4 regions of the Arsenophonus sp. aPb genome follow, and region 1 is predicted to be linked to each of the others. Evidence: predicted binding sites of a transcription regulator. Region 1 holds the regulator's gene; each other region holds the start of a gene.
The links. Region 1 encodes CRP, which controls carbon source genes, mostly activating them, when cyclic AMP is high. Its sites were predicted from a motif close to ATGTGANNNNNNTCACAT; they were not measured.
Positions count from the first base shown of each region.

Region 1 (7,791 bases):
AATAATCCCAGGTATATTAGGTATTGCTGAGCCTTTAATCTATGGTGTGACTCTACCGCGCATTAAACCTTTTATAACCGCTTGTCTAGGGGGAGCCGCTGGTGGCTTTTTTATCGGATTAGTTGCCTGGTTAGGTAAACCAATTGGACTCAATTCAGTTTTCGGTCCGTCGGGATTAATAGCTATTCCATTGATGACATCTACAACCGGTATTTTTAACGGAATACTTATCTATATTGCTGGTTTACTAATTTCCTATTTATTTGGTTTTATTTTTACTTATTTGTTCGCTAGTAAAAATATTGATCTAAATTAATGCAAAAAAGGGGCTTCCCTTTTTTGCATCGCTATTGCAACCAAATAAAAGGGATACAAGCGAGAGTAAAAATACTCATTGTAATATTAAAAATAAACCAAGCATTACGCCCACGAAGCAAGGTGCCAATTAACGAACCAAAGCCAACCCAGACAAAACCACCGATTAAATTGACAATCAACATAACAAAACTTATGATCAAAATTGAGTTAACGTAGTTATCAGCCACACTATAACTACTAACCGCCCCGAGCCCCATCATCCATGCCTTGGGATTCAAGAATTGTAATAAGCTCCCTTGATACCATTTAATTGATTTGGCAACTTGAGACTCTGTATTAAGTTGCACATGGTGGGATGTAGCGAGTTTCCAAGCAAGCCATAATAAATAAAAACTTCCAACGAGTTTCATTATAATTTGTAGCACCGGCGAAACCAGTAAAAGAACAGCAAGGCCACCAGCAGAAATAAATAGAATACTTTGGATACCAAATATTACGCCGAACATTAAAGGTATTGAACGCCGTAAACCATACTGAGCACCTGATGACGTAAATAATAAATTATTTGGACCAGGAGTAATCGCCACAATAAATAAAAAAGTAAATAGCGCAAAAATCAGCCCATGACTCATTTAAGATCCTTTGATTAACTATGATTAATCTTTTTCATATTAAAAATAACAATATATTATCAGAATATATGTAAAATTAATTATTTAGATTTACAATTATGAGTAAAAATTTTCAACCGATAAATTGGGCTAAAAACCCTCATTTACAAACACTACTGCCCCGTATTGTGAGGAAAAAGCCGCAAATCAAACCACTATGGCAACGCCTCGAATTGCCTGATGGCGATTTTATTGATCTCGCTTGGAGTGAAGATCCCCAATATGCAAAGCATAAACCTCGACTGGTCATCTTTCACGGCTTAGAAGGCAGTTTTAGAAGCCCATATGCCCATGGCATGTTGGAAGCGACTAAAAGACGAGGCTGGCTTGGTGTAATTATGCATTTTCGTGGCTGTAGTGGGGAACCAAATCGGCAAAAACGTATTTATCATTCTGGTGAAATTACCGATGCCCGTTACTTCCTCGAGTGGCAGAAAACAATTTACGGTCAAGTGCCAATTGCTGCTGTTGGCTACTCCCTTGGTGGTAATATGTTAGCTTGCTATTTAGCAGAGACCGGACAATATGCTGATGTTAATGCCGGAGTCATTGTTTCCGCTCCTTTAATGTTAGAACCTTGTTCAATTCGTTTAGAAAAAGGGTTTTCACAATTTTATGAACGTTATTTACTAAATGGCTTAAAACGTAATGCAACACGCAAACTCATTCGCTACCCAGGTTCATTACCACTTAATTTGCTACAACTAAAAAAACTAAAACGGCTACGTGATTTTGATAATGTCGTCACGGCAAAAATACACGGTTTTAAAGATGCTGCAGATTATTATCATCAATGTAGTGCTCTGCCCCGGTTACCGAATATTCGTGTGCCAACACTGATTATTCATGCAAAAGATGATCCTTTTATGGCACCTGAAGTTGTACCGGATATCAACCAATTACCAACTAATATAGAGTATCAAATGACAGAACATGGTGGTCATGTTGGGTTTGTTAGTGGCACATTAAAACAGCCTAAAATGTGGCTTGAGCAACGCATACCTGATTGGTTAACCCCACATCTGGAGCCGTAATTTATGATTATTCCATGGCAACAGTTAACAGCGGATACTTTAAATAATTTGATTGAAAGCTTTGTTTTACGAGAAGGAACGGATTACGGTAAAGAAGAAAAAACACTGGATGAAAAAGTTGAGGACATTAAGCAGCAATTGCGATTAGGAAGTGTTGTGCTTGTCTGGTCTGAATTACATGAAACGATAAATATTTTGCCAAAAGCACAATTACATCCTTAAATAACTGTATACATCACTATCTAAAAAGAAATTTTTACGTCATTGTAATTAATGTGTTAAAACATCGTGTTATCTGAATGAGTAAGGGAAGCCACTTATATGTCAGTTAATCATCCGATCATTGCAGTAACAGGCTCCAGTGGTGCGGGCACCAGCACTACTAGCCTTGCATTTCAAAAAATCTTTACCCAATTAAAGCTTTCGGCAGCAACCATTGAAGGTGATAGCTTTCATCGTTATACTCGCCCTGAAATGGATGTTGCTATTCGTAAAGCTAAAGAACAGAGCCGTCACATTAGTTATTTTGGGCCCGAATCCAATGATTTTGGTCTGCTAGAACAAAGTTTAATCGAGTATGGCGAAAAAGGGACAGGAAAACGTCGACATTATCTACACACCTACGATGAAGCAGTTCCCTACAATCTTCAACCTGGAACTTTTACGCCATGGGAAACATTACCTAAAAATACCGATATATTATTTTATGAAGGGTTACATGGTGGTGTTGTAACATCAAAATACAATGTCGCTAAACATGTAGACTTATTAGTCGGCGTTGTGCCTATTGTTAATCTTGAATGGATCCAAAAGCTAATTCGTGATACATCAGAACGGGGTCATTCAAGAGAAGCCGTGATGGATTCCGTTATCCGCTCAATGGGAGATTACATTAAATACATCACCCCACAATTTTCTCGCACCCATATTAACTTTCAACGTGTTCCAACCGTTGATACCTCTAATCCCTTTTCCGCTAAAGCGATTCCTTCTCCCGATGAAAGTTTTATAGTAATCCGATTTAATGGTCTAACCCAGATCGATTTTCCCTATCTTTTATCCATGTTACATAATTCATTTATATCATCAATGAATACATTAGTTGTTCCAGGTGGAAAGCTAGGTTTAGCATTGGAGTTAATTATGACTCCATTAGTAAAAAAGCTCGTCACTAATAAAAAAATTATCCATAAAAGAAGCTAACAATACAGCATTATATTTTTACTTATATCAATTTTTTATTCTTACAACCATTTTAAGATTCAAACTATGCATAAAATTATCTTTTATGTATATCTAATAATAACGTTAATATTTCATTGTTAATTATTTTAATAAGTAATTATTTTACATTGTTAATATTTATTTTTGCTATAATTTGATAACTTATGAAATAATATATTATTATTCGAGTTTAATTTTTTAATTGTAATATTTACTTAGTGATACTTATTAATAAATACAATAAAACTAATCAACTTATTGCTAAAATATGAATTTTTTGGCTTATACAATATTGCTGAATCGAGACAGTAGAGACAGGATGCTTTTATTATGCTACAAAGCAAAAGCACATTTATAGTATGGTTAAGATCAATACCAAAAATTCCGAATCAATATACCCTATAGTTAATATTAACTTTCCCAAACTAAACAAGTTAGTATGCTATGTTAGAACTTTATAAGATAAGCCAGCCTTGTGAAGACTCGTATTTTGGTATTCAGGCTGCAATAACATTAGAGGATTACGCGAATGGTTTTCGGCAAACCACACACAGACCCTACTCTTGAATGGTTTTTGTCACACTGCCATATTCACAAATATCCATCCAAAAGCACTCTTATTCATCAGGGCGAAAAAGCAGAAACGCTTTATTATATTGTAAAAGGTTCTGTTGCTGTTTTGATTAAAGATGAAGAAGGAAAAGAGATGATCCTTTCCTATCTGAATCAAGGGGACTTTATTGGTGAACTTGGATTATTTGAGGAAGGGCAAGAACGAACAGCTTGGGTTAGAGCTAAAAGCGCCTGTGAAGTCGCTGAAATCTCTTATAAAAAATTCCGCCAATTAATACAGGTAAATCCAGATATCTTAATGCGGTTATCAGCGCAAATGGCTAAACGCTTACAAACAACTTCTGAAAAAGTCGGTAATTTAGCTTTTTTAGATGTCACAGGCCGCATTGCACAAACATTATTAAATTTAGCCAAACAACCTGATGCGATGACGCATCCAGATGGAATGCAAATTAAAATCACTCGTCAAGAGATAGGTCAAATAGTGGGATGCTCACGCGAAACAGTGGGACGTATTCTAAAAATGCTAGAAGATCAAAATCTGATTTCTGCTCACGGTAAAACCATTGTCGTTTACGGTACGCGTTAATATTTTATAAACCAGTACCTACGTTTATGTAGCGTATTGGTTTTATAAGCTTCTTTATTGTTATTTTTATTAATATATATATCAATTATGAATATATAATCCACAATAATAATAAAAAATAGAATAAAAACGATAGTAAACAGAATAAATTGGATAGCTGAGTGATGACATTGCTTTAATATGATATTTAAAATTAAAAATAACTGGACTATCTATTACAAAATTAACTAGATAGCTAAAATATAATAATCAAACCTTATTAAGTTTATTTTCCAAAAATGATTTTAATACTACGGCATTATTATGATCTTCATCTTTGCTGGAAAAAAGAAGCACCAAACAGTTTGATTTTGTTTTAAGCAATAAATGTTGCCAACTATCAGGATTATTTTCTAATTCTGCAAAATAAAGTCGCTTAAACTGCTCAAAATTTGCTGGATATTTATGAAACCATTTTCTTAAATCATTCGAGGGAGCAACATTTTTATTCCATTCATCATAGCGAATATCTTGCTTTCTGATGCCTCGAGGCCATATCCGATCAACTAATACCCGATAGCCATTATTACCAGTTTTGTCCGTAAAAACACGTTTACAGATGATCATCTTGGTACCATTTTTTGATAATAAAGAATTTAACAAAAATTTTTTTATTATCTTTAATAGTAGCCCTTTATCGATAGTAAATACAAAAAACATGTTTTAATAATATATAAACAGATACCTTACTATAAACTCCTTTTGCCATATGGAAATTTACAATTCAAGCAAAATAAAGCCTATTTTTATCCAACATTGATAGTTATAATAATCATTGAATACAAATAGCCTAACGTGAACTAATTTCTAATATATTAATACTTTAGAAAATTATTTAATAATTCATGTCCTTGCTCACTCAAGATACTTTCCGGATGAAATTGGACACCTTCAATAGGGAGGGTTTTATGCCGAATACCCATAATTTCATCAATATTTCCATCATGTAACGTCCAAGCAGTCACTTCAAAAGTCGCGGGTAATGTTCCAGCATCAATTACCAAAGAATGATAACGGGTTACCTGCAAGGGGCGATTTAATCCTTTAAAAATACCTTGCTGATTATGATGAATTGCTGAAACTTTACCATGCATCACTTCTCTCGCTTTAACAATAGAAGCACCAAAAGCCTGACCAATCGCTTGGTGACCAAGGCAAACACCCAAAATTGGGATCTTACCAGCAAAATAGGAAATTGTATTTAGTGAAACACCCGCCTCATTAGGTGTACATGGACCCGGTGAAATGACTAAATGTGTCGGCGCTAATGTTTCTATCTCCGAGATAGTTATTGCATCATTACGCTTAACCACAACCTCAATCCCTAATTCACATAGATATTGATAAAGGTTATAGGTAAACGAATCATAGTTATCAATTATCAAAAGCATAACTAGCTATCCAAATGATTTTTATAGTAATAATTCCTTAATTTTGATCTTTATTATTAAGGCAAATTGTACAGATTATAATACCATAACAAATAAAGCTGGGTATCATACCATAACCGCAGAAAAAAATAGCTCACAAAAATCAATCAAAATGTTTCACTTTAATAAATAAACATAATAATTATCAATTAGAATAATTGTAAATGATAACTATAAACTATTATAAACTTCGTTATAATATTGGCCATAAGGTTTTAAATTATTTGATGTTATTTCGTTATGTCGATAAATTTCACCAATATATTTAGTCGCTTCATCAAATTTGTTATCAATAAGATAATTATCATAGACTTCATTATAACATTTTATATTTCTTGGATTTGCCATAATTCCAATATCTACTGCCATTTGATTAATAATTTCTCGTTGGATCTCAATATTTTTAATCGTCGCAGCACCTTCACTCGCTAAAAAATAAGAAATAAAATTTGATTTAGATTTTATATTTGGCTTTTCAGTGTAAAAAATATGCCCAATTTCATGGGATAGTGCTTGTATAGTCAAATTAGGATGATTCAAAACTCGATTTGAAATAAAAACAGTTTTTCGCCGCAAATCGGTAGCAGTTCCTTGCCCTCGCTGCGCTATAACTAATTTCCAACCGTCAACTTCCAATGTTTTCAATGCCCGACTCAATGTAGGCGAACTTGAAATAAGCATTTGTGTTTTTTTAGAAAATCGAATCATTTCACCCGGAGTGTATTTAATTTTCTCATCCAAAAAATAAGTAGACATTGGCGCCATATTTAACAAGTCTGAAAATTGACTATTTTTATGTTCTATTTTAGGTTCAACAACATTCTCTATTAGTTTCTGGCAACTAGGTAATAGCTTACTCAAACAATAATTCCTCATTAGCAACAATGATAACGATATAAATTAATAAACCGATGGAAATTTTGTTTTATTATAAAGAAAAGTTTGGCCACTAATAGCAGGATAAAGACAGATAAATTATTGTAGTTTTTCAATTGTCATTAAATATTCAAAATTACGTTAAATTTAATAGCAGAAAATATTTTCTGCTATTAAATAAATTATTCTATACTGGCAGAAATAATTTTTATTTCTTCAGTTGGCACATTTTGGTAGGGACCAATATTTGTTGTTGTTACACTCGAAATTTTATCAACAACATCCATTCCGTCAATCACTTTACCAAAAACGGCATAGCCAAAATCACGTTGGCCGTGATCTAAGAATGCATTATCAGCTGTATTGATAAAAAATTGGCTAGTCGCACTATCCTTAGCTAATGTGCGCGCCATTGCAATTGTTCCACGTAAATTACGTAAACCATTATCAGCTTCATTTTTGATTGGCAAGCGAATATTTGGTTGAGGTTGCAAACCACTAATAAAGCCACCACCTTGTATCATAAAACCTGGGATCACACGATGGAAAATAGTATTTTGATAATAACCTTCTTTTACATATTGAATAAAATTATCGGTAGTTATAGGCGCTTTTTTATTATTTAATTCAAGTAGGATATTACCCTTAGAAGTCACTAATTTAACAATAGTACCCTCAGCTGCGACAGCAAAAGAAGAGATGCTAACCATATACGCTACCAGTAGCGGCACAAAAAAACGTTTTAACATTCAAGTTCCTTTTAATTATATTTTAGATGAAAATGTAAGCTAAAATTTAGTACCGTCAGGTCATTATACTAAGTAAAAATACATAACTGGCCTAAATTGACCTAATTAAATAATAGGATCTATTCTGTCACATTCCATATTTTTTTCTTATGTAAAAAATGTTATTTTTAATAAAACTCATTAACAGATAATCATCTATCTTTCATGTAGCTATTACTATCTTAATTTATCCTCTTACAGGTATAATTTCTCTACTTTAAGCCGAAATCAGCGAGAAACAATGATGGC
Region 1 is NZ_CP123499.1:3,037,914-3,045,704, forward strand. It holds gene murP (PTS N-acetylmuramic acid transporter subunit IIBC) at 1-316, shown strand, start outside; gene QE177_RS13720 (LysE family translocator) at 348-950, opposite strand; gene QE177_RS13725 (hydrolase) at 1,049-2,023, shown strand; gene QE177_RS13730 (YheU family protein) at 2,027-2,245, shown strand; gene QE177_RS13735 (phosphoribulokinase) at 2,345-3,226, shown strand; gene crp (cAMP-activated global transcriptional regulator CRP) at 3,777-4,409, shown strand; gene QE177_RS13745 (DUF488 family protein) at 4,659-5,015, opposite strand; gene QE177_RS13750 (aminodeoxychorismate synthase component II) at 5,264-5,839, opposite strand; gene QE177_RS13755 (hypothetical protein) at 6,050-6,739, opposite strand; gene QE177_RS13760 (peptidylprolyl isomerase) at 6,937-7,503, opposite strand; gene yihA (ribosome biogenesis GTP-binding protein YihA/YsxC) at 7,787-7,791, shown strand, end outside.

Region 2 (7,791 bases), 420 kb from region 1:
ATGGCCAGCTTTATCATGATGGCGGTATAACTGCTTCAATTCCTGTTGAGGAAGCTTATCGCCGTGGCGCAAAAACAATTGTAGTGATTAGAACAGTTCCTTCGGGAATTTATTATACATCCGAATGGTTAAAAAGGATGACTCGCTGGTTGGAACACCGCAATATACGGCGGATGGCCAAGATGATCAAAGTACATATTAAAAGCTATCAACAGACCCAGAAATTTATTGCTGCGCCACCGCCAGGTATCCAAATTTTTGAAATTTATCCACCGAAACCTTTAATGAGTTGTGCATTAGGTAGCCGTGCTGCAAATTTAAATAGTGATTATCATATTGGACGTCAATGTGGCCACTATTTTTTAACTAGTTTAAGTGACTATTTTTCTGCTAATGATTTAGTATCTTACCCATATTCACTTGAAAATAATCAAGTGGTTAATTCAGCATCTTTATCAGCTGATGTGATTTCGAATCAACAAGATGAAGAACCTAAATCAGGTGATGAAGGATTAGTCATTGATGTTCGTTGACACCCATTGTCATTTTGATTTTCCTCCTTTTATCCATGATATTGAAGATAGCTTTTTGCGTGCTGCAAAAGTTGGCGTGACCGATATCATTATCCCGTCAGTGGGTATTGAGAATTTAGAGCGAGTATATTCACTGGCACAACAACATCCGCATTTATATGCCGCATTAGGTTTTCATCCTTTGTATATTGCAAATTATTTACCGGATCATTTTACTGAATTAGTGGCATTATTGCAGCAAAACAGCAATAAATGTGTTGCTATTGGTGAAATAGGCTTAGATTATTTTGTTACGAATGCCGAGGTTAAGCAACAACAAGCATTGTTGATCCAGCAATTAAAGCTAGCTAAACAATATGAGTTACCGGTTATTCTGGTTCTGTCGCATTAATGTTGGAAGTTTAATTTGTGGTAGTTAGAAGAATTGTTAGGCGACTAAAGTGTAAAAAGCATCGACTGGACAGAGAATTAGGCCATTGATAGGAATTTGTTGTTTATGGAGCATATGCAATATTTCTATTCCTTCCAGTAAAACTTTTGCCGTTCGGTACGTCTTAAAACCAAGCATCGCTCGATAGCGTTTTTTAATGAAACGGTGATCTTGCTCTACCATGTTATTTTTATAACGGCACTGTCTTATTTTTATCCCCAGCTCACGTTGATTAAGTGACATTAATGCAGCCCGATTAGCACCACTTTTATCAATATTCACTTCCATAGGATAGGTATTTTGATGGATAGCTTTCTTTAAAAAGCGTAATGCAGATTTTTTATTTCGCTTTTGACTAAGAATAAAATCTATCGTTTCACCACTAGCCTCTACGGCGCGATAAAGATAATGCCATTTCCCTTTTATCCTGATATAGGTTTCATCCAGATACCAGGTGCCACCATAGATTTTTCGTTTCTTTCTGGCAACACTTGCTAGTTTTGGCGTCAGTCGTAAAATCCAGCGGTGAATGGTGGAGTGATCAACAAAAATACCTCTTTCCTGCATCATCTCCTCAAGGTTACGCAAGCTTAAGGAATACGCCAGGTACCAACGTAGACAAACTAAAATGACATCGACGGGATAGTGGAGACGTTTAAAGCTTTGTTTAACAATATTCATAAGAGTCAATTATATCTGCTTGTAGTACAAGGTTTACAAATCGATCTTATCAAACAGACTCTTTTAATGCGACAGAACCGTTATTCTTCATTCGCGCAAAAGTCATGATCACTTAGCTGCTTTATTAAGACGATTTGATGTGCCGAAAAAGGGAGTTATTCATGGATTTTCGGGCAGTTTATCGCAAGCAAATGCTTTTATCCGGTTAGGCTATTTTATCGGTATTGGTGGTGTAATCACCTATGAGAGAGCTAAGAAAACCAGGGCGGTAGTTGCGCAATTGCCGCTAAGGTCATTAGTACTTGAAACTGATGCGCCTGATATGCCATTAGCCGGATTTCAGGGGCAGATTAATCGTCCGGAAAGAATACATTTGGTTTTTGAAGCATTATGTAACCTTCGGCAAGAGTCAACAGAGGAAATTGCAAGGCAACTTTATAATAATAGTTTGCAACTATTTAATATCAAAAAAAGGCAGACATAATATGAATTAATTAATCATACCAATAAATTATTTAATTATAATTATGTGTCTATTTAGATAATTTTTGCTTGCAATATCGCTTTTCGTAAGTGATATGTGTCGCAAAATTTATTTTTTCGTGATTTTTCGTTATGATTATTTGTGATACGGACTGCAAGTTATTAATGCGAAATCGTTATAATGTCTGCGCATTAAACTGACAGTTTATTCTTTAAACAATAGAAATTTTTCATTTGAAATAAAATACACAGGGATATTATTCATGCAACTCATTATGAGCCTGCTAGGGATGGTAGTATTGATTTTTATCGCTATCATTTTTTCCAGTAACCGTCGAGCAATTAAATTCCGCACCGTATTTGGTGCTTTTATTATTCAAATGACAATGGGAGCATTTGTTCTCTATGTTCCAGCTGGCCGCCGTACTTTGGAAACTGTATCTGATGCAGTCTCTAATGTGATTGGTTATGGACAAGTTGGCATGGATTTTATCTTTGGTGGTTTGGTCTCCAATAAAATGTTTGAACTGTTTGGCGGTAGTGGTTTTATTTTTGCCTTACGGGTTTTACCGGTCATTGTTTTCTTCTCCTCATTAATCGCTGTCCTTTATTATCTTGGTATTATGCAGTTCTTTATCAAAATATTAGGTGGACTTTTGCAATGGATATTAGGTACCTCACGCACCGAGTCGTTATCGGCAACCGCTAATATTTTTGTCGGCCATACAGAGGCGCCATTAGTTGTCAGACCCTATATTGCCACAATGACTAACTCTGAACTATTTGCTGTTATGTGTGGTGGATTAGCTTCTGTTGCTGGCTCAGTATTGGCCGGCTATGCGCAAATGGGGGTGCCAATGGAATATCTAATCGCAGCATCTTTTATGGCAGCACCTGGCGGATTGTTATTTGCCAAATTAATGGTACCGGAAACAGAGAAAACCCATGATGCAGTCAATATGGTCACTGTGGCGACTGGCGAAGAGCGGCCAGTTAACATTATTGATGCCGCCGCCGCCGGAGCCTCTTCCGGTATGCAACTTGCTTTAAATGTCGGTGCGATGTTGCTGGCATTTGTTGCATTGATAGCTTTGCTTAATGGCATTTTGGCGGTGATTGGTGGTTGGATCTATATACCAGGCTTATCATTAGAATTGATCTTAGGCTGGATCTTTGCGCCAATAGCCTATTTGATTGGTATACCCTGGCATGAAGCGACGATTGCCGGTTCATTTATCGGGCAAAAATTAGTGGTTAATGAATTTGTTGCTTATATGAACTTTGGCGAATACTTAAAACCTGATAGCGAGGTGATTGCCGCAGGTAAGCAAGTACTTTCTGAGCATACTAAAGCAATAATCTCTTTTGCATTATGTGGGTTTGCTAATTTGGCTTCAGTTGCCATATTACTGGGTGGTTTAGGCGGAATTGCACCAAATCGGCGTAAAGATGTTGCTCGCTTGGGTTTGAAAGCAGTATTAGCCGGTTCATTATCTAATTTGATGAGTGCCACTATTGCTGGCTTCTTTTTATCGTTAGCGGCAATGTAACCTAATAAGATTGATATATTAAACGGTTGTTTAAACACTGAAGCAACAATGTCATTAGTTTTAGAGAATTATATGATGGAATTAAAACTTGCTGCGCAACGCGCATTAAATTTGATGGATTTAACGCTGCTAAATGATGACGATACTGATGAAAAAGTGAAGATATTGTGCCATCAAGCAAAAACCGCCCGAGGAAATACAGCTGCGATATGTATTTATCCTCGCTTTATTCCATTGGCACGTAAGATTTTAACTGAACAAAACACCCCGAATATTCGAATTGCAACAGTAACTAATTTTCCATTTGGCGGACAGGATGTCGCGATCGCAGTGACTGAAACACAAGCAGCTATTGCCCATGGAGCAGATGAAGTTGATGTTGTTTTTCCTTATCGAGCTTTAATAGCCGGTAATAAGCAAATTGGTTTTGAACTGGTTAAAGCGTGTAAAGAAATTTGCCGAACGAGCGGTGTTTTACTGAAAGTTATTATTGAAGCTGGTGAATTAAAGCAGGCAGCTCTTATTCGTCAAGCTACAGAAATTGCTATTACTGCTGGCGCTGATTTTGTTAAGACTTCAACGGGTAAGGTAGCGATAAATGCTACCTTAGAGAATGTTGAAATTATGCTTAAGGTTATTCGAGATATAGGGGTTGCTAACCAGGTGGGTTGTAAGGTGGCAGGTGGCGTTCGCACAGTAGAGGACGCGGCTCAATATCTAGCATTAGCCGATCGCATCATGGGAAAGGAGTGGACGGATATTCGTCATTTTCGTTTTGGTGCATCAAGCTTATTGGCTAGTTTATTAAATACATTAGGATGCCAAATAGATAATTTTGCTGGCGACTATTAATTTATTGATCTTTTTATGCCGTATTTCAGTAATTATTGGCTGGCAAAAAAAACGAAAGTATCTATTTTTATAATCTAAGAAAATGATCGCTAATAAAGCAGTTTTTAAATACTAGCATCGATTAATATTTTGTATTTATTAGTGCTAGTGAATAGTTATTATGAATTCGGATTATGGAATGCGTTATTTTTTATTTAATAATGAATTAATTGAATTTGAACTAACCAAGGGTAGTTATGAAACGTGTATTCATTATGGTTCTTGATTCTTTTGGTATCGGCGCTACACCTGACGCTGATAGATTTGGCGATGCTGGTGCGAATACGTTAGGGCATATTGCGACCGCTTGTGCGCAAGGGAAGGCTGATAAGGGTCGTAAAGGTAAACTCTATTTGCCTAATTTAACACGTTTAGGGTTAGGAAAAGCCGCTGAGGGATCATCAGGAACATTTCCAATCGGCCTGGATGAAGATGCTAAGATTATCGGTGCTTATGGCTATGCAAGTGAGTTATCTTCTGGCAAAGATACTCCATCAGGTCATTGGGAGATTGCGGGAGTACCGGTTTTATTTGAATGGGGATATTTTGCTCAGGAAAAAAATAGTTTTCCACAACAATTATTGGATAAGCTAGTTGCAGCGGCCAATCTGCCTGGTTATCTGGGAAATTGTCACTCTTCTGGTACGGTGATCTTGGATCAATTAGGTGAAGAGCACATGAAAACAGGCAAACCTATTTTCTATACTTCAGCCGATTCAGTGTTTCAGATAGCCTGCCATGAAGAGACTTTTGGCGTTAAAAACCTTTACCAGCTTTGTGAGTTAGCGAGAAAGACGCTAGATGATGGCGCTTATAATATCGGGCGGGTGATTGCTCGTCCTTTTATCGGCAATAAAGCGGGCTGTTTTGAGCGTACAGGTAACCGACGAGATTATTCCGTTGAGCCACCCGCACCAACGGTCTTGAAAAAACTGGTGGAAGAAAAAGCTGGTGAGGTAATTTCAATTGGCAAAATTGCCGATATTTATGCCAATGTAGGCATTACTAAGCAAGTAAAAGCGACAGGTATTGAAGCACTCTTTGCTGCAAGCCTTGAGGAGATCAAAAAAGCGGCTGACAATACCATCGTATTTACTAATTTTGTTGATTTCGATTCCTCATATGGTCATCGTCGTGATGTTGCAGGTTATGCGGCGGGACTTGAGTTATTTGATCGCCGATTACCTGAAATGTTGGAATTAATTGAAAATAATGATGTTTTGATTATTACCGCTGATCATGGTTGTGACCCAACTTGGCCGGGTACTGATCACACGCGAGAAAATATTCCTATTTTAATTTATGGTCCGAAAATAAAGCCTGGTGCATTAGGTCATCGACAGACCTTTGCTGATATTGGTCAAACCATTGCACAATATTTTGGTTTGTCGCCAATGGCATATGGCAAAACGTTATTTTAAGTATGATGGGAAATATCCGTTCATATTCCCAATATTATCGATAAGAAATTAAAGGAAATTTATTTATGGCTACCTCACATATTAATGCTGAGATGGGCGATTTTGCTGATGTTGTTTTGATGCCTGGCGATCCATTACGTGCCAAACATATTGCAGAAAAATTTTTGACTGACAGCCGCCAGGTAAATGATGTTCGTGGTATGTTAGGTTTTACTGGTAATTACCAAGGCCGAAGAATTTCTGTGATGGGGCATGGAATGGGCATCCCCTCTTGTTCAATTTACATGACAGAGTTAATTACTGACTTTGGTGTTAAAACGATAATACGAGTTGGTTCCTGTGGGGCGATTAGCCCTAAAGTAAAATTACGCGATATTATTATTGGCCTAGGCGCATGCACCGATTCTAAAGTTAATCGACTAAAATTTGATGATAATGATTTTGCTGCTATTGCTGATTATGACTTGGTACATAATGCTGTTAGCGCGGCTAAAACAAAGAATATTAATGTTAGGATAGGTAATATTTTTTCTACAGATCTGTTTTATTCACCTCAAATGCAAGTATTTGATACGATGGAAAAATATGGCATTTTGGGTGTGGAAATGGAAGCCGCTGGTATGTATAGCATAGCGGCGGAGTATGGTGTGAAAGCACTAACTATTTGTACGGTTTCTGATCATATTCGTCTTGGTGAAAAGACAACTTCGGCAGAACGACAAACGACATTTAATGAGATGGTTGAAATTGCATTAGAATCAATATTATTACTGGATTAAAAAATAGATCATTAAATTTAAATCAAGTAAGAAAGCAGATTTTAATCTGCTTTCTTTTTAGCAATTTTTATTTTTTTGCTGATCGCGACTATTGCTTGTTGATAAAAATGGTAATTTTGGCCAATCTATTGGCATCGATCTTGATAAGATATTAGCCAGAATAAAACCGATAGTGAGTGCTAGCAATAACATAATCTTTAATAAATTAGCCATATTATCTATTTGTTTAGATCCTATACTGAATTGATGAGTATCGATGGTTAAACGTAAAAAACCTTTTGGCTTTTCTGTATCAAAGATTGGAACAACCAATTGATAGTTTACATAGTTGTGGCATGGGGGTTGATTAAGAGATAACCGCTCTCGTAAAGCAACCTTTTCACCCGCATGCTGAATTTGGGTACCATCATTAAGATAAACGCTTGCATCAAGAATATGTTCATTAATGGTTAATTGATTAAGAATGGCAAGGATCTGTTCATTATTAAAATTCTTACCATCACTTTGAATATAATTGGATAAGCTAAAAGCGACTTGTTCAGCAAGTGTAGCCGCTAGTTCTTTAAACTGCTCGATTCTGATTTGCTGATGTGAACGACTAAAATAGGTAGCTCCTTGGATTAGAATAACCAGTAAGGAGAAGCAAATTAAAATGATAACTGTTTTATGTAATCGAAACTTTAATTTCGTTTTAATCATAATCGGCTCTTTTAAACTTAGTTCATTATCATATTGCCAGAGGTTGAGATGATAGGGTAGTTTAAAAAGTTATTTTTTTGTTTGCTAATTGTCACAATTAGATTACGGGAGTATTAATTGATGTCGACCAGTTTAACCTATTGTTATTTGCCTAATGAGATCCAAAAGTGGCCTGGATTACCACTTTCATTGAGTGGTGAAGAAATTATGCCATTGGATTATCGGGCTGGTGATAGTGGTTGGTTGCTTTATGGGCGAGGGCTTAATAAACAACGTATTAGTCACTTTCAACGGCGCTCTGGTAATGCCATTGTCATTGTTTCT
Region 2 is NZ_CP123499.1:2,618,855-2,626,645, reverse strand. It holds gene QE177_RS11700 (patatin-like phospholipase family protein) at 1-533, shown strand, start outside; gene QE177_RS11695 (TatD family hydrolase) at 523-924, shown strand; gene QE177_RS11690 (IS6 family transposase) at 961-1,644, opposite strand; partial or broken gene QE177_RS11685 (TatD family hydrolase) at 1,724-2,128, shown strand; gene QE177_RS11680 (NupC/NupG family nucleoside CNT transporter) at 2,391-3,677, shown strand; gene deoC (deoxyribose-phosphate aldolase) at 3,750-4,529, shown strand; gene deoB (phosphopentomutase) at 4,766-5,989, shown strand; gene deoD (purine-nucleoside phosphorylase) at 6,055-6,768, shown strand; gene QE177_RS11660 (AhpA/YtjB family protein) at 6,826-7,467, opposite strand; gene serB (phosphoserine phosphatase) at 7,588-7,791, shown strand, end outside.
Region 2: the regulator CRP is predicted to act here: its motif matches at 2,216-2,233, upstream of QE177_RS11680 (NupC/NupG family nucleoside CNT transporter).

Region 3 (7,791 bases), 1.4 Mb from region 1:
CACCAACCATTGTCATCACACCACCTAATGCAGTTCCAATGCCAGCGTGCATCATTAGACTACGTAAAAAAGCGCGAAATTGTTCAAGAATCTGGTTTTTTTCCCTGGTATCTGTGTTATTTTCTGGCTGGAGAGGCTCTTTCTGACTGGATACATAGTTATGATAAATAGAATAAAAACCAACAGCTACACTGATCACGACAGCAATTACCGTTAGCGCGTCTAAAAAGGCCGAAAGAAAAGCGCTTGCTAAACAGAAAGCCAGTGATAGGATTCGTTTAGAATGAATAGACAGCAGTAATTTTGTGAAAGCAAATAACAACAATTGTTTCATGAAATAAATGCCTGCCACCATAAAAATCAATAGCAATATCACTTCAATGTTATTAGCGATTTCATGACTGACTTGTTTCGGTGAAGTCATACCAATTATTATTGCTTCAATAGCAAGTAATCCGCCAGGCTGTAGCGGGTAACATTTTAGTGCCATGGCAAGGGTAAAAATAAATTCGGCAATTAGTAACCAACCGGCTATAAAAGGGTTAACGAAAAAAAAGCACAGTGGATTGATTATCAAAAAGAAAATAATAGTCAATTTGTACCATTCAGGGGAGTTACCCAGGAAATTTTTCAACATAATTTGTCTGGTGTTTATATTCATTATTACATGCTTTCCTTCACTAGTATGTAAGTAAAATTGACTAACGTAGCATACTACGTTTTTTCTATGCTAGAAATTAAAAGAACGATCGACTATTTAACGGCAAATTGTATTAAGTCTTTATGATCAGATTAGTATTTCTTAATAACTCGGCTACCTCAAAGTTTTTCATTCTGATATTATCTCGTTTTATAATGACAAAAAATTTGTTTTAGGTAGAGAAAAATATGATTATTAGAGCGCAAAGTCCGGCTAATTTTGCAGAAGAGTATATTGTTGAAAGTATTTGGAATAAACATTTTCCCCCAGGTTCAATTTTACCTGCAGAACGTGAGCTGTCTGAGCTAATTGGTGTTACGAGAACAACTTTACGAGAAGTTTTACAGCGGCTTGCAAGAGATGGTTGGTTAACTATTCAGCATGGAAAACCGACTAAAGTAAATAATTTTTGGGAAACTTCAGGACTTAATATTTTAGAGACAGTGGCTCGGTTAGATCACAGTGGGGCACCAAAATTAATTGAGGATTTATTATCTGTTAGAACCAATATTTCCGCTATTTTTATTCGAACAGCCTTTCGTAAAAATAAACAAAAATCATTAGAGATATTATCAATAAGAGAGAATATAGAAGATTGTTCCGAAGCATTTAGTAAAGTTGATTATAATATTTTTCGTGGCCTGGCATTTGTTTCTGGTAATCCTATATATGGCTTGATCCTAAATGGGTTAAAAGGATTATATACCCGCGTTGGTCGCTATTTTTTTTCTGATCCTAAAGCGCGTCAACTTGCTTACGATTTTTACCATGATTTAGCTAAAATCTGTGAACAAGAAAAGTGTGAGCAGGTGTTAGATCGGGTTCGTAGTTATGGTAAAGAGAGTGGTAATATTTGGCGTGAAATGAAAGATAAAGACAATATGATAAATAATTTGTCTGAATCACGTTAACCCCGCGTTGCTTGCAAATGTCTAGATGTGCTATGAGACTATTTTTTTATTCCCTCATCAAAAGTGAGGGCGTTGTTTAAGAGAACGGTTATTAGTGTAAAATGCGTATAAACTATATCAATCTTTATTATTATTTTTAGCTAAAAATAGCGAAGCTATCGCATTACGTCTTGCATTTTAATACTACGCACACCTAAAATTAATGACATCCGGGCAGGATTTTCACCTGCTGGTTGCATTGGTTGGCTAATATGAGCGGTTTCCAGACATAGCATTTTTTTGTACCCATCGCGGGTCATATCTTTTATTGTACTGGAGAGTTCAGCGCCAGGATTCCAACAGACTATGTCACTATGGTGGTAATGATGTATTTCTAAAATACGTTGCCAATTTTTGTCATATACTAAATTGCAATCATCGGATTCGGTATAAATACGATCAGTCCGTGCGGTTATATAAGTTTTTGTCTCTTCAGTGTAAACGTCTCGATCAGCCACTTTATCAAAATAATGTTTGCCTAATCCTTCAACGTATATCTTATTTATGTCACTGACTTGTAAATAAGTATGTAATGCACCAGTGGCAGGTTCAGTACCAAAATATTCAAATTCAATTTCACTGGTGGCAGCGAGTTTTAAGCGCATTATTAAGGTGAATTCATGTGGCCATATCTTTTTTGTCTTTTCATTATCAGCAAGGGTTAGCGTGAGGATCACACAATCGTTATGCTCACTATGTGCTGTCAGTTGCCATTCTTGTAAACGGGCAAAACCATGACTGGGTTGCGCGGCCAGACCAAACCATGGCCAACAGATAGGAATTCCACCGCGAATAGCGGTATTTTTTTTGAATAAACTATTTTTACTTAACCACAAACACTCTTTTTCCCCATCGGGCTGCCAGCTAAGTAATTGTGCTCCCTGAAGGCTGACTGCGGCATTCACTTTAGGATGAGAAACAATAATGACCGGCAATTCATCGAGCTGGCAAAGCGTGATATAGGATGAAATTTTTTCTCTTACCGGTAAGCTAAACAGTGTCGTGTCATTCATAATTTCGACCTTTTTATCTTTTTTATGATTGCCAATTAGTCAGTTTAAAAATACCGTTGGATTATATGCTAGAATGAAAAAAGCCGCCATTGATGGCGGCTTGAAGTGAGTAATTAGGCTATTTATTTAGCAATATGCGCAATTAAATCTAAAACTTTATTCGAATAACCAGTTTCATTATCGTACCAGGCGACTAATTTTACAAAACTATCGTTTAAGGCAATACCTGCTTTGGCATCAAAAATGGATGTTAATTTGTCGCCATTAAAGTCAGTGGAAACAACGTCATCTTCTGTGTAACCAAGAATGCCTTTTAATTCACCATTTGCAGCATGTTGGATCGCTTGGCAGATTTCTTTATAAGTGGCAGGTTTATTTAAACGAACAGTTAGATCGACAACTGAAACATTCGGTGTCGGAACACGGAACGCCATACCGGTTAATTTACCATTGAGCTCAGGAATGACCTTACCAACAGCTTTAGCCGCACCGGTTGATGAAGGAATGATATTTTGTGAAGCACCACGACCACCACGCCAATCCTTAGCTGAAGGTCCGTCAACAGTTTTTTGAGTTGCAGTTGTTGCATGAACGGTGGTCATCAGGCCTTCAATGATACCAAATTTGTCATTGATAATTTTCGCTAACGGAGCTAAGCAGTTAGTGGTACAAGAGGCATTAGAAACAATATCTTGACCACTATAGGTGTTATGATTAACACCCATAACAAACATCGGGGTCTCATCTTTAGAGGGGCCGGTTAAAACGACTTTTTTAGCTCCCGCCGTAATATGTTTGCGTGCTGTTTCATCAGTTAAGAAAATACCTGTTGCTTCAGCAACTACATCAACACCAACTTCATTCCATTTCAAGTTAGCAGGATCTTTTTCTGCCGTGCAGCGAATAGTTTTACCATTAACCACTAGGTGACCATCTTTAACTTCGATAGTACCGTTGAAACGACCATGAGTTGAGTCATATTTCAGCATATAGGCCATATAATTGGCATCTAATAAATCATTGATTGCCACGATTTCGATATCTTTACGCTCTTGGGCAGCACGAAAAACAATACGGCCAATACGACCGAAACCATTAATACCTACTTTGATAGTCATAGTATTTCCACCAGCTATATTTTAATTTAAAAGAATTCAATATTGTTTCTAACGTTACCAAAACCTTGCCATCCGTCAAGCGGAATCGTGTCAATTACCATAAAAAATGACATATAGAGCACCTTTTGTATGTTTAGCAAACAAGCTTAAGGTGAATGTTTTGATTCACTATTATCGGTCTGGAGAGGGAGATTTAAAGTGAATATTAATAATATATGTGAATTATATCACAAATCAGATCAGAAAGAGCCTTTTTGCTAGGATAAAAATAATTGAGATGGTTTAGAGTTACCTTTTTCTCACCAGATAAATATAATTATGTTTACTAGAAAATAAGGAAAGCTTTCTTATGACAGAAAAAGAACATAAACCCATTAAGTCGAATAAACTTAATGAAATGCAACATCATGTCACTCAAGAAGCCGGAACCGAGCCGCCTTTTTCAGGTAAGTTATTACATAATCAACGAGAAGGTATTTATTACTGTCTATGTTGCCAGGCGCCGCTTTTTTTATCGCAAACAAAATTTGATACGGGTTGTGGCTGGCCAAGCTTTTACCAACCGATAGATGATCAAGCCGTCACTTATATTGATGATTTTTCTCATGGTATGCAACGGATCGAAGTACGTTGTGGTCACTGTAATGCGCATTTAGGCCATGTTTTTGCCGATGGTCCACAACCGACTGGGCAACGTTATTGCATTAATTCAGTCGCATTAAGTTTTACTGATCAACAATCTGGTGAGGTAACTGAGGGTTAAATAAGACTTATTGGATGTAATTAATGATAAATCCAAAACAAAAAGAAGGAATGAAATATGGAGCTTAATGAACTGGTTGATTTAATGACAGTTGAGATTTATCAACGATTGCTAACCGCCGTTGAGTTGGGTAAATGGCCAGATGGTGTTGCGTTAACCCCAAAGCAAAAAGAAAATAGTCTGCAGGCTGTTATGCTTTGGCAGGCTAGGCATAATCATAATGCGCAGCATATGACGGTAGGTACGGATGGGAAAATTATTTTGAAAACAAAAAATGAATTAAAGAAATTATTTGATAGTAAACAACACTAACCAAAATTTACTAAATATTAACATATTAATCACTTTTAGCGAAAATCATTAGCACGGTTAAAAGATTGAACGGGCAAATTAGAAGATGTTATTAGTTTGGCACCCGCTAATGCCATTTCTTGTAATGCGTTATGGCTGTCTTCTGGATGGAGGTTAACGCCCCGACAACCATCTTGGATAACCGTTACTTGATAACCTAATTGTAATGCATCAAGGACGGTGAATTTTACGCAGTAATCTGTTGCTAAGCCCATAATATATAAATGTTTAATTTGATTTTTTGTTAGCCAAAAATTTAACTGAGTTGCATGCTGATGGTCATTGTCAAAAAAAGCACTATAACTATCAATTGTGGCATTAACTCCTTTTTGAAAAATAGCTTGGATTGCTGACTGATTAAGTGCTGGATGCAATCGCGCCCCTTTCTGATGTTGCACACAATGAACTGGCCACCAAATTTGGCGTAAACCATTAAGTTTACCCTCTGTGCCTACTTTAGTTCCTGAGTTGACGGCAAAACTCAAATGATTAGCAGGATGCCAGTCCTGGCTGGCGATAATAACAATATCTTGTTGCTGGCAGTAGGTAATAACTTCATTAGCTGTATTAATAACACTTTCACTATCTAATATTGCTAGGGCGCCCCCATTACAAAAGTCATTTTGCAGATCGACCAGTAATAATGCGCTATGAGTCATCATGTTATCCTTAATAATTGTCGCTATAACTTAGTTCACCGCGCAAATTTTTTTGCATCAGTGTACGAATATCATCTACTGATAAAGATTGACTGAGTAAATAATGAAGTTTGGTAAGTGTTGCCTCAAAAGTCATATCATAACCGCTAATAACACCAACTTTAGCTAATGCGTGCCCGGTTGCATACCCATTCATGTTAACTCGCCCAGATAGGCATTGTGTCAGATTGACGACGATAATATCTTGTTGACAAGCTTTTTCAAGGCATTTTAACAACGCTGTTTGTGAAGGCGCATTACCAACCCCGTAAGAACGAAGAATAAGAGCTTTGGTTGGTTGCAGTAAGATATTTTCAATGCTTTGTACTGAAATCCCAGGATAAATGGTAACAACACCAATGGCTTGAGGGGTAATTTTATGGCTGCTGAAATTACCGTCGTTTTTTAGCAATGGACAGCTTTGTAAACAACGGATATGAATACCTGCATCAATCAACGGTGGACAATTAGGTGAAGTAAAGGCATCAAAACCATCCGCATGTGATTTAACGGTACGGTTCCCCCTAAATAATTTGTTATTAAAAAACAGTGTTACTTCATTGATAGGGTAATTTGCCGCCAAGTACAAGGCATTAAGAAGATTGGTTTGGCCATCGGATCTTAACGCTTCCAGCGGTATTTGTGACCCTGTCACGATAATTGGTTTGCTTAGGTTGTCAAACATAAATGAGAGTGCAGAGGCGGTAAATGCCATGGTATCGGTACCATGTAGAATAACAAAACCATCATAGTTCTCATAATTATCCCTAATATCATCAGCAATGCATTGCCAATCTAGTGGCGTCATATTAGCGGAATCGATTAAAGGATTATGTTCCCGGATAGTGAAATGAGGCATTTCAGCCCGATGAAACTCTGGCATGTTAGTTAGTTGTTTTTGCAGGTGCCCGGAAGCTGGCACATATCCATGTATGGAATACTGCATGCCAATGGTGCCGCCTGTGTAAACAACATAGATGGATTTTTTTCCCATTCTCGGTACCCAAGGATATGAATAAGTGAAAATAAATAAATTTAAAGAATTATAAAGTAGTTAATTAATAAAATCTGTGGCATGTTAAATATTAATATAAAAATAAAGCGCCCATATGCTGGGCGCTAGAGTTGTAACAATGTAATACCTGTTTATTAATAAATCTCACCACAATTTAAACAAAATGCGTAGCGATTTTGTGGATCATTCATATGGCGGTAAAATTTGATTTGTTGCTGAAGGTTATTAGCCGTTTTTTGCGGAAGTAACAATTGTAGTGTATTGGGCATCATTGCCTCAGCGTTTGAAGTTAATTCAAATATTAATTGATCAATCAAAGAACGTTCAGGCTGCATCCAGTCAAGTGAAGGGGCGGTAATTTTAGCTAATTCAGCCGCTTTATTTACGGCATCGTCAAAATCACCCAGTTTATCAATCAGGCCATTTTGTAGCGCGTCTGAACCTACCCATACTCTACCTTGAGCAATTTTGTCTATCTCTGCTGGTGTCTTATGACGCGCCTGGGCAACATATTTTAGAAAGGTATGATAGCCATTTTCAATAATGATTTGCATCATGTCAGAAAATTGTTTATTAATCCCTTTAGTCGCTGAGATATCCGCTAATGGCGTGGTGGAGACACCATCAGTATAAACACCAATTGTATCTAAGCTCTTTTCAAAGGTATTTATCACACCAAAAATACCAATTGAGCCGGTCAAGGTTGTTGGACTGGCAAAAATATAGTTGGCTGGTGTTGAAATCCAATAGCCACCTGAGGCTGCCATTCCTCCCATCGAGACCACGATAGGTTTATTAGCGTCACGGGCAGCAACCAGTTCATTACGTATCGCTTCTGAAGCGGTTACACTGCCACCAGGACTATTCACACGTAAAACAATCGCTTTGATATCTGGATTAAGTCTTGCCTTACGTATTTGTGCCACGGTTGTTTCGCTGCCCACCATGCCAGGCTCTTGCGGCCCATCAATAATAGCGCCTTGGGCAATTATCACAGCAATATTTCCAGGTTGATCATCAGATTGTTTTTGTTGCATTAGTTGACTTTTCTGTGGTTGTTCATTGGCATAATCATAGATACTAATGTAATTAAAATGTTGCTCTTTATCATTCCAACCAAATTTTTTGCTTAATTCTTTCTCCATAACTGCGCTGGTAAAAATATGATCAATGAGTTTTTGTT
Region 3 is NZ_CP123499.1:1,662,721-1,670,511, reverse strand. It holds gene nhaB (sodium/proton antiporter NhaB) at 1-661, opposite strand, end outside; gene fadR (fatty acid metabolism transcriptional regulator FadR) at 889-1,611, shown strand; gene QE177_RS07415 (D-hexose-6-phosphate mutarotase) at 1,767-2,663, opposite strand; gene gapA (glyceraldehyde-3-phosphate dehydrogenase) at 2,786-3,781, opposite strand; gene msrB (peptide-methionine (R)-S-oxide reductase MsrB) at 4,131-4,544, shown strand; gene QE177_RS07400 (DUF1315 family protein) at 4,602-4,856, shown strand; gene pncA (bifunctional nicotinamidase/pyrazinamidase) at 4,892-5,554, opposite strand; gene ansA (asparaginase) at 5,565-6,587, opposite strand; gene sppA (signal peptide peptidase SppA) at 6,743-7,791, opposite strand, start outside.
Region 3: the regulator CRP is predicted to act here: its motif matches at 3,997-4,014, upstream of msrB (peptide-methionine (R)-S-oxide reductase MsrB).

Region 4 (7,791 bases), 1.4 Mb from region 1:
AAGATATACGTTAGCTATTTGTGAAAAGTGACTTGTAGGTAAATGTATTTAAGCGTTATTAATGTTATCTTATCAAGCAGGGATTTTTGCTCTTTGATATTTATTAGACTTTATTAAGGCCGGTTATTTATTGTATGACAAATGTTAATAATATGTGTAATAAAAATACCCTTTATATAAAGGGTATTTTTAAAGTAGAGAAAGAACATTTAGATTAAAAAATCGTCTAATTTTTTACCTTTTTGTTCCATTGCTTTTTTAATGACTGCTGGTGTACGACCTTGACCGGTCCAAGTTTTAATTTCACCATTTTCATCTTTATATTGATATTTAGCTGGTCTTGCAGCACGTTTAGTACGGCTAGATGTTTTTGCCGGAGCCTTTGCAGTTACTAGATCATCTAGACTGAGTCCTTCTCCTTCAAGTAATTTAATATATTTTGCAATTTTTTGACTATGAACTTCTAATTGTGCTCTTTCTTGTTTTTCATATTCGATTCGTTCTTCAACAACGGTCTTGAATTTATCGAATATTTCTTGCAATATTTCTAACGACAATTCTCTTGCTATAGCGCGTAAGGTACGAATGTTATTTAATGATTTAAAATATTTCAATGAATCGCTCATTATCCTGGTCTCGAATTAAAATGAATGTTGGCTGATGTCTACTAATAATAGAATGCTATTTTATTTTCTGCAATAGTGAAGTTACAAAATAAGGTTAAATTTATTGTTTTTTTAAACTTAAACTTCTTTGCAAAAGCAATATATGCTTTTACTGGAAAATATTATATATCTTATATTAGATACCGAGCATACTTAAAAATCTATACGAAAATGATAGTATTGCTTTTATATTTGAATTTCATTCATATGTAAAGACGATGTTTTTTATTTTTATTCAACTTTATGGTATGTAACATAAACTAAATTTTAACTTAATATGTGTAAAAGAGTTTGCTTATTAAGCTTTTGTTGAGTTATTACTACTAGGTATCTAAGTTTTATGATGAATGTTAGCTATTAATAATCTTTTCTTATCACATACTTTGTTAAAATAAAGCTGTTGTTTGTAGAAAATGGCATTTAAAACATAGTGACTTTTTCATAACTATAAACATTACTAAAAAATCTGTTATGTTAGTTATCAATATTTATAATCAAATGAAATGAAGAATAATGTTTGATAATGTATGTGGTAAACTTTCAAAATGTTTGTCTAAATAGCTAAGAGGAAAGGGCTAATGGCTCAGCTTTATTTCTATTATTCAGCAATGAATGCGGGTAAATCAACTTCACTACTTCAGTCTTCATACAATTATAATGAACGGGGGATGAATACCCTTATTTTCACCGCTGAGATTGATACCCGATTTGTTCAAGGTAAAGTAACATCCCGAATTGGTTTAGTTGCAGATGCAATATTATTTTCGCAACAGACAGATATGGGGAGATTAATAAAAGAAAAAAATAGCTATCAAAAAATTCATTGTGTACTCGTTGATGAGTGTCAGTTTTTAACTAAAGAACAAGTTACTCAGCTTTGTGAAATTGTTGATTATACCAACATACCGGTTCTGTGTTATGGATTAAGAACAGATTTTCGTGGTGAGTTATTTATTGGCAGTCACTATCTGTTAGCTTGGGCAGATAAGCTTATCGAACTAAAAACTATTTGTTATTGTGGGCGTAAAGCAAGTAGGGTTTTGCGATTAGATGATAATGGACTTGCTGTCTATCAAGGAGAGCAGATTGAAATTGGTGGCAATGAGAAATATATTTCAGTTTGTCGTAGACATTATGTGGATGCAATTAAGCACACTAAATGTATTGAGGCGGGTGAAAAACCTTTTTCAGTTGTTCCATTTAAATAACTTTTGACTTCCTTTATTCACTTATTATTCTTAAAAGAAAATTAATTACCTATAATAACTATTTTTATTTTAAATTATTTTCAAATAAGGATTGATAAAATATTTTGAGATTAAAAAAGCACCGAATATATTTTCAGTGCTAATTATTAAATAAATGGTTACAAATAAAATGTTTATTAAATAGATTCTTTTACTCGATGACTTTTTTCCTCAGCAGGCAGAAATATATTTTTCTCTTCGGTAAAATTATTACCATAGTAAGAATCCAACATAATTTGTTTTAGTTCAGCGATCAAAGGAAAGCGCGGGTTCGCACCGGTACATTGATCATCAAAGGCATCTTCAGATAACTTATCAACCTTCGCTAAGAAATCCTTTTCTGCTACCCCAGCTTCACGAATAGATTTAGGAATGCCGAGTACAGTTTTAAGTGTTGTTAACCAATTAAGGAGTTTTTCAATTTTGTTGGCCGTACGATCACCCGGTGATGTTAGCCCTAAATGATCAGCAATTTCACCATAGCGACGACGAGCTTGAGGGCGATCATATTGGCTGAATGCTGTTTGCTTCGTTGGATTATCATTAGCGTTATAGCGAATGACATTTTCAATTAGCAGCGCATTAGCTAGGCCATGGGGTAAATGGAATTCGGAGCCTAACTTATGAGCCATTGAGTGGCAAACGCCTAAAAAGGCATTAGCGAAGGCAATTCCAGCGATGGTTGCTGCATTATGCACTCGTTCACGAGCAATCGGATCCTTTGACCCATTTAGATAACTTGCTGGTAAATATTCTTTTAACAGCGTTAAAGCTTGCAAAGCTTGTCCATCAGAGTATTCACTTGCAAGAACTGAAACATAGGCTTCTAATGAATGAACAATCGCATCGAGTCCACCAAATGCAGTAAGTGATTTAGGCATATGCATGACCAGATTTGCATCAACAATTGCCATATTTGGCGTAATTGCATAATCAGCTAAAGGATATTTTTGGCCGGTAGCATCATCAGTAACAACAGCAAAGGGTGTGACTTCAGAGCCCGTACCTGATGTAGTGGTGATAGCAACCATTTTGGCTTTAACACCCATTTTAGGAAACTTATGAATCCGTTTGCGAATATCCATAAAACGTAAAGCAAGCTCTTCAAAATGGGTTTCAGGATGTTCATACATTACCCACATGATTTTAGCTGCATCCATAGGAGACCCGCCACCTAATGCGATAATCACATCTGGTTTAAAGGTATGCATTAAAGCGGCACCTTTACGAACAATGCTCAGCGTTGGATCAGCTTCAACTTCAAAAAAGACTTCAGTTTCTACATTATAAGCTTTTAATACTTTAACGACTTCATCAACATAACCATTATTGAATAAGTAACTGTCAGTAACAATAAAAGCCCGCTTAGCCCCGTCAGTAGCAATTTCTTCCAGCGCTATTGGTAGGCAACCACGACGAAAATAGATAGAATTAGGAAGTTTATGCCACAACATATTTTCTGCTCTTTTCGCTACCGTTTTAGTATTAATTAGGTGCTTAGGTCCCACGTTTTCAGAAATAGAATTTCCACCCCAGGAGCCGCATCCTAATGTTAATGAAGGAGCTAATTTAAAATTATAAAGATCACCAATCCCACCTTGAGATGCCGGAGTATTAATTAAGATGCGTGCGGTTTTCATTTTTTCGCCGAAATAATTAACTCGTTCAGTTTGATTGTCCTGATCGGTATAAAGACAAGAAGTATGACCGATACCTCCCATCTCAACCAATTTTTCTGCCTTTCCAACGGCATCAGCAAAATCTTTACTATGGTACATGGCAAGTAATGGCGAGAGTTTTTCGTGGGCAAAGGGTTCACTCTCATCTGTGGCTTTTACTTCCCCGATTAAAATTTTAGTGTTTAGGGGTACTTTTATGCCGGCTAGTTCAGCAATTTTTACCGCAGGTTGACCAACAATAGCGGCATTTAAATTACCATTTTTTAAAATAATGTTTTGTACCGCTTTAAGCTCTTTACCTTTTAATAAGTAGCCGCCATGAGTGACAAAACGTTCGCGTACTTGATTGTAAATTTCGTCCACAATGATAACAGATTGCTCTGAGGCGCAAATAACACCATTATCAAAAGTTTTTGACATTAAAATTGAAGCAACTGCACGTTTAATATCGGCAGAGCTGTCAATAACTACAGGTGTATTACCCGCACCTACGCCGATGGCAGGTTTTCCTGAGCTATAAGCTGCTTTCACCATGCCCGGGCCACCGGTTGCTAAGATAAGATTAACATCGGGGTGATGCATTAATGCATTTGAAAGTTCGACGGAGGGTTCATCAATCCAGCCAATGATATCTTTTGGTGCACCTGCAGCAATAGCGGCTTGTAAAACAATTTTGGCGGCGTTGTTAGTAGCTTTCTTAGCACGAGGGTGGGGAGAAAAAATAATACCGTTGCGCGTTTTTAGACTAATTAAAGATTTAAAAATGGCTGTTGAAGTAGGATTAGTTGTTGGAACAATGCCACAAATTAAGCCAATAGGTTCAGCGATTGTTATAGTTCCAAAAGTAAGATCTTCTGACAGGACGCCACAAGTTTTCTCATCTTTATAGGCATTGTAAATATATTCTGAAGCAAAATGATTTTTAATCACTTTATCCTCTATAATTCCCATACCTGATTCTTCAACTGCTAATTTTGCTAAAGGAATGCGAGAATCAGCAGCTGCAAGAGCAGCAGCACGAAAAATTTTATCAACTTGAGCCTGGGTAAAATTAGCAAATTCTTGTTGCGCTTTTTTGACACGCGCAACAAGTTCATTGAGTTCAGTAACATTAGTTACAGACATAATGGTTACTCCTAATAAATGTTAAATTTTTTTAGTCAATTAGCCTAAATTAGGAGCAATATAATTAAATATGACGTGACATATTATATAAGTGCTGATTAATTTTTTTGTAAGCTAATTGACTTAAAAAATTCCCATTATAAAAATAAACAAAAACGCTCATTATATTTATGAGTACTCAATAGATATATAGCTTACCATTTATAAATAGCGCTAAAGTGATCTTTATCAAAAAAAGTGCATACTGAATCAATTCAGTAATAATTTATATAAGGATAATTTCAATTAGCAATATAAGTAAATAGCAAAAGTTAAGTTAGCAAAATTTCGTATAGCATCTAATTTAGAAACTTATTTTGTTATTGGATTGAGTTTTTAAATTTTAGCTAGATAAGTATGCTACGCTAAGATAAAGTGTTTTTCCTGCCTAGGCTAAACATTATTTGTTATGAATAATTAATTTTTAGCTAAGCATTAATTTTTGAGTGAGGGACACAATTGTGGTTGGTACTTTACTGGATCTTCCTAATTATATTAAGTTTTTTTTAGGTCTTTTTGCGTTAGTTAATCCGATAGGAATTTTGCCTGTATTTATTAGTATGACTAATTATCAATCTGTGACAGAAAGAAATCGAACTAATTTAGTAGCTAATTTTTCTGTGGCAATTATTTTATGTATTTCGTTATTGGTGGGTGAGGTTTTTTTAAAATTATTTGGTATTTCTATTGATTCTTTTCGTATTGCTGGCGGAATAGTCATTGCGGCCATTGCTATGTCTATGATTAGTGGTCGAATAGGTGAAGATAAGCAGAATAAACAAGAAAAATCAGAAAGCGTTATTCGTGACAGCATTGGTGTTGTTCCTTTAGCACTTCCATTAATGGCTGGGCCTGGAGCAATCAGTTCATGTATTGTCTGGTCTTCTCGCTGGCTGGGATGGCAAAATTTAGTTGGTCTATCGTTAACTTGTATCTTTTTTGCTTTGTGCTGTTGGTTACTTTTTCGCTCAGCAACAATTCTAGTTAAGTATTTAGGACAAACGGGAATTAATGTTGTTACTCGTATTATGGGATTACTATTAATGTCACTTGGAATTGAGTTTATCATCACAGGGACTAAATCAGTTTTTCCCGGATTGCTTTAAACTAACAATAACATTATAACTCAGTGATATTTATGATTTATTTATAAAATTTTCGGATATTGATTTGATATTGTTATAAAATCAAATATTAAAAATTTTATTTATCTAATAGTTGTAAATTTTATAAATTATTAATCCATGATAAATCTCATTTATATAGGTTAAAAAAACACTCGTTTGCTAAGATAGCGATATTCATTTTAGTTTATGACTAATTTGGTGATTAATGATTTAAAATTGAAACATTTTTTGTTAGTAATCAGTTTGATTATAACGCTTGTAGATGTAAGTTATGCTGGCGATTTGCACAATGAATTAATTAGCTAATTAACTGTGTGCACCATAATTTATAAAAATTAGCCTTATTTTTATAACCAAGATGTATATATGAATATCATTATCTGACTATTATGGAAAAAAATGTTATTGGTTGATTTATTGGTATTAAGTTTAATTTAACAAAAATAATTTTTTGTACCTTATCTTTTTATAAAAAATTACAATAACGGACTAAAAAAATAGCAAATACGTTCGATAACACGGTTCCATAACGGGCGTTTATTCCAATTCTTCTGAATCAAAGGCGTAGAGCGAGCAATGTAATCGTATTGAACTAATATTAAATCGTTACCAAAACTCTTATCATCAATAACAACAGTAATTTCAAAATTAAGCCAAAGGCTTCTCATGTCTAAATTAACTGAACCGATTAGGCTTAACTCACCATCAATAGATAGGCTTTTAGTGTGTAAAAGCCCATCGTTGAATTGATAAATCTTAACGCCGGCTTCTAATAATTCCGAATAGAATGCCCGGCTTGCCCAACGAACTAAAAAAGAATTATTTCGATTAGGGATGACCATTAATACTTCTACGCCTCGCATCGCTGCAGTACAAATAGCATGAATTAGATCATCACTGGGAACAAAGTAAGGGGTAGTTAGGATCAACTGCTTACGTGCAGAAAAAATAGCGGTTATTAAAGATTGCTGAATTAATTCTTCCGGAAAACCGGGGCCTGAAGCAATCACTTGGGTTGTATGACCACTTGATTGTTCAAATGGCATAATATTGGTATCGGGGGGGGGGGGAAGAATGCGTTGACCCGTTTCCATTTCCCAATCAAAGGCATAAACAATGCCAAGTGTTGTTGAGACAGGTCCTTCCATCCGGACGACGATATCTACCCATTGGCCCACACCGGCATTTTGCTTAAAAAAGCGAGGATCAACCATATTCATACTACCAACATAGGAAATATAATTATCAATAATGATTATTTTTCGATGTTGACGCAGATCCATTCGACGAAGAAAAAAACGGAACAAATTTACTTTTAATGATTCTATTAGTTCTATTCCAGCTTGTCGCATTTTTTTTGGTTGATGGCTATGAAAAAAAGACCAGCTACCGGCAGAATCAATCATAATTCGGCATTTTACACCACGTTTTGCCGCATTAATCAGGGCTTGCGTAACTTCATCAACTAATCCTCCGTCTTGCCAAATATAAAATACCATTTCGATATTATAATGGGCTGCGTTAATATCGCGTATAATAGTAGTCAAAGCGTCTTGATAATTGGTTAAAAGTTGAATTTTATTACCTTTAACGCCGCCAATTCCTTGTCTTTTTTCGCAGAGTTCAAATAAAGGTTCAGCCACTCGGCTGTTACTTTTACAAAAAATATGTTTAGATTGTTTGAGTTTTTCAAGCCAGGTTTCAACTGAAGGCCACATCCTCTTTGCTTTCATTACTCGTCGTTTGCCAAGGTGTAACTCACCAAAAGCCAGATATGCAATAACGCCAACCAGTGGAATAATATAAATAATCAATAGCCAGGTCAGGGCCGAAGTAACCGGGCGTCGTTTTAATAAAATGCGTATAGTAACCGTGGCGATCATTAGCCAGTACAGAAAAAGTAAAGCCC
Region 4 is NZ_CP123499.1:1,643,456-1,651,246, reverse strand. It holds gene QE177_RS07340 (H-NS family nucleoid-associated regulatory protein) at 210-626, opposite strand; gene QE177_RS07335 (thymidine kinase) at 1,244-1,873, shown strand; gene adhE (bifunctional acetaldehyde-CoA/alcohol dehydrogenase) at 2,050-4,716, opposite strand; gene QE177_RS07325 (YchE family NAAT transporter) at 5,217-5,861, shown strand; gene cls (cardiolipin synthase) at 6,359-7,791, opposite strand, start outside.
Region 4: the regulator CRP is predicted to act here: its motif matches at 4,933-4,950, upstream of adhE (bifunctional acetaldehyde-CoA/alcohol dehydrogenase).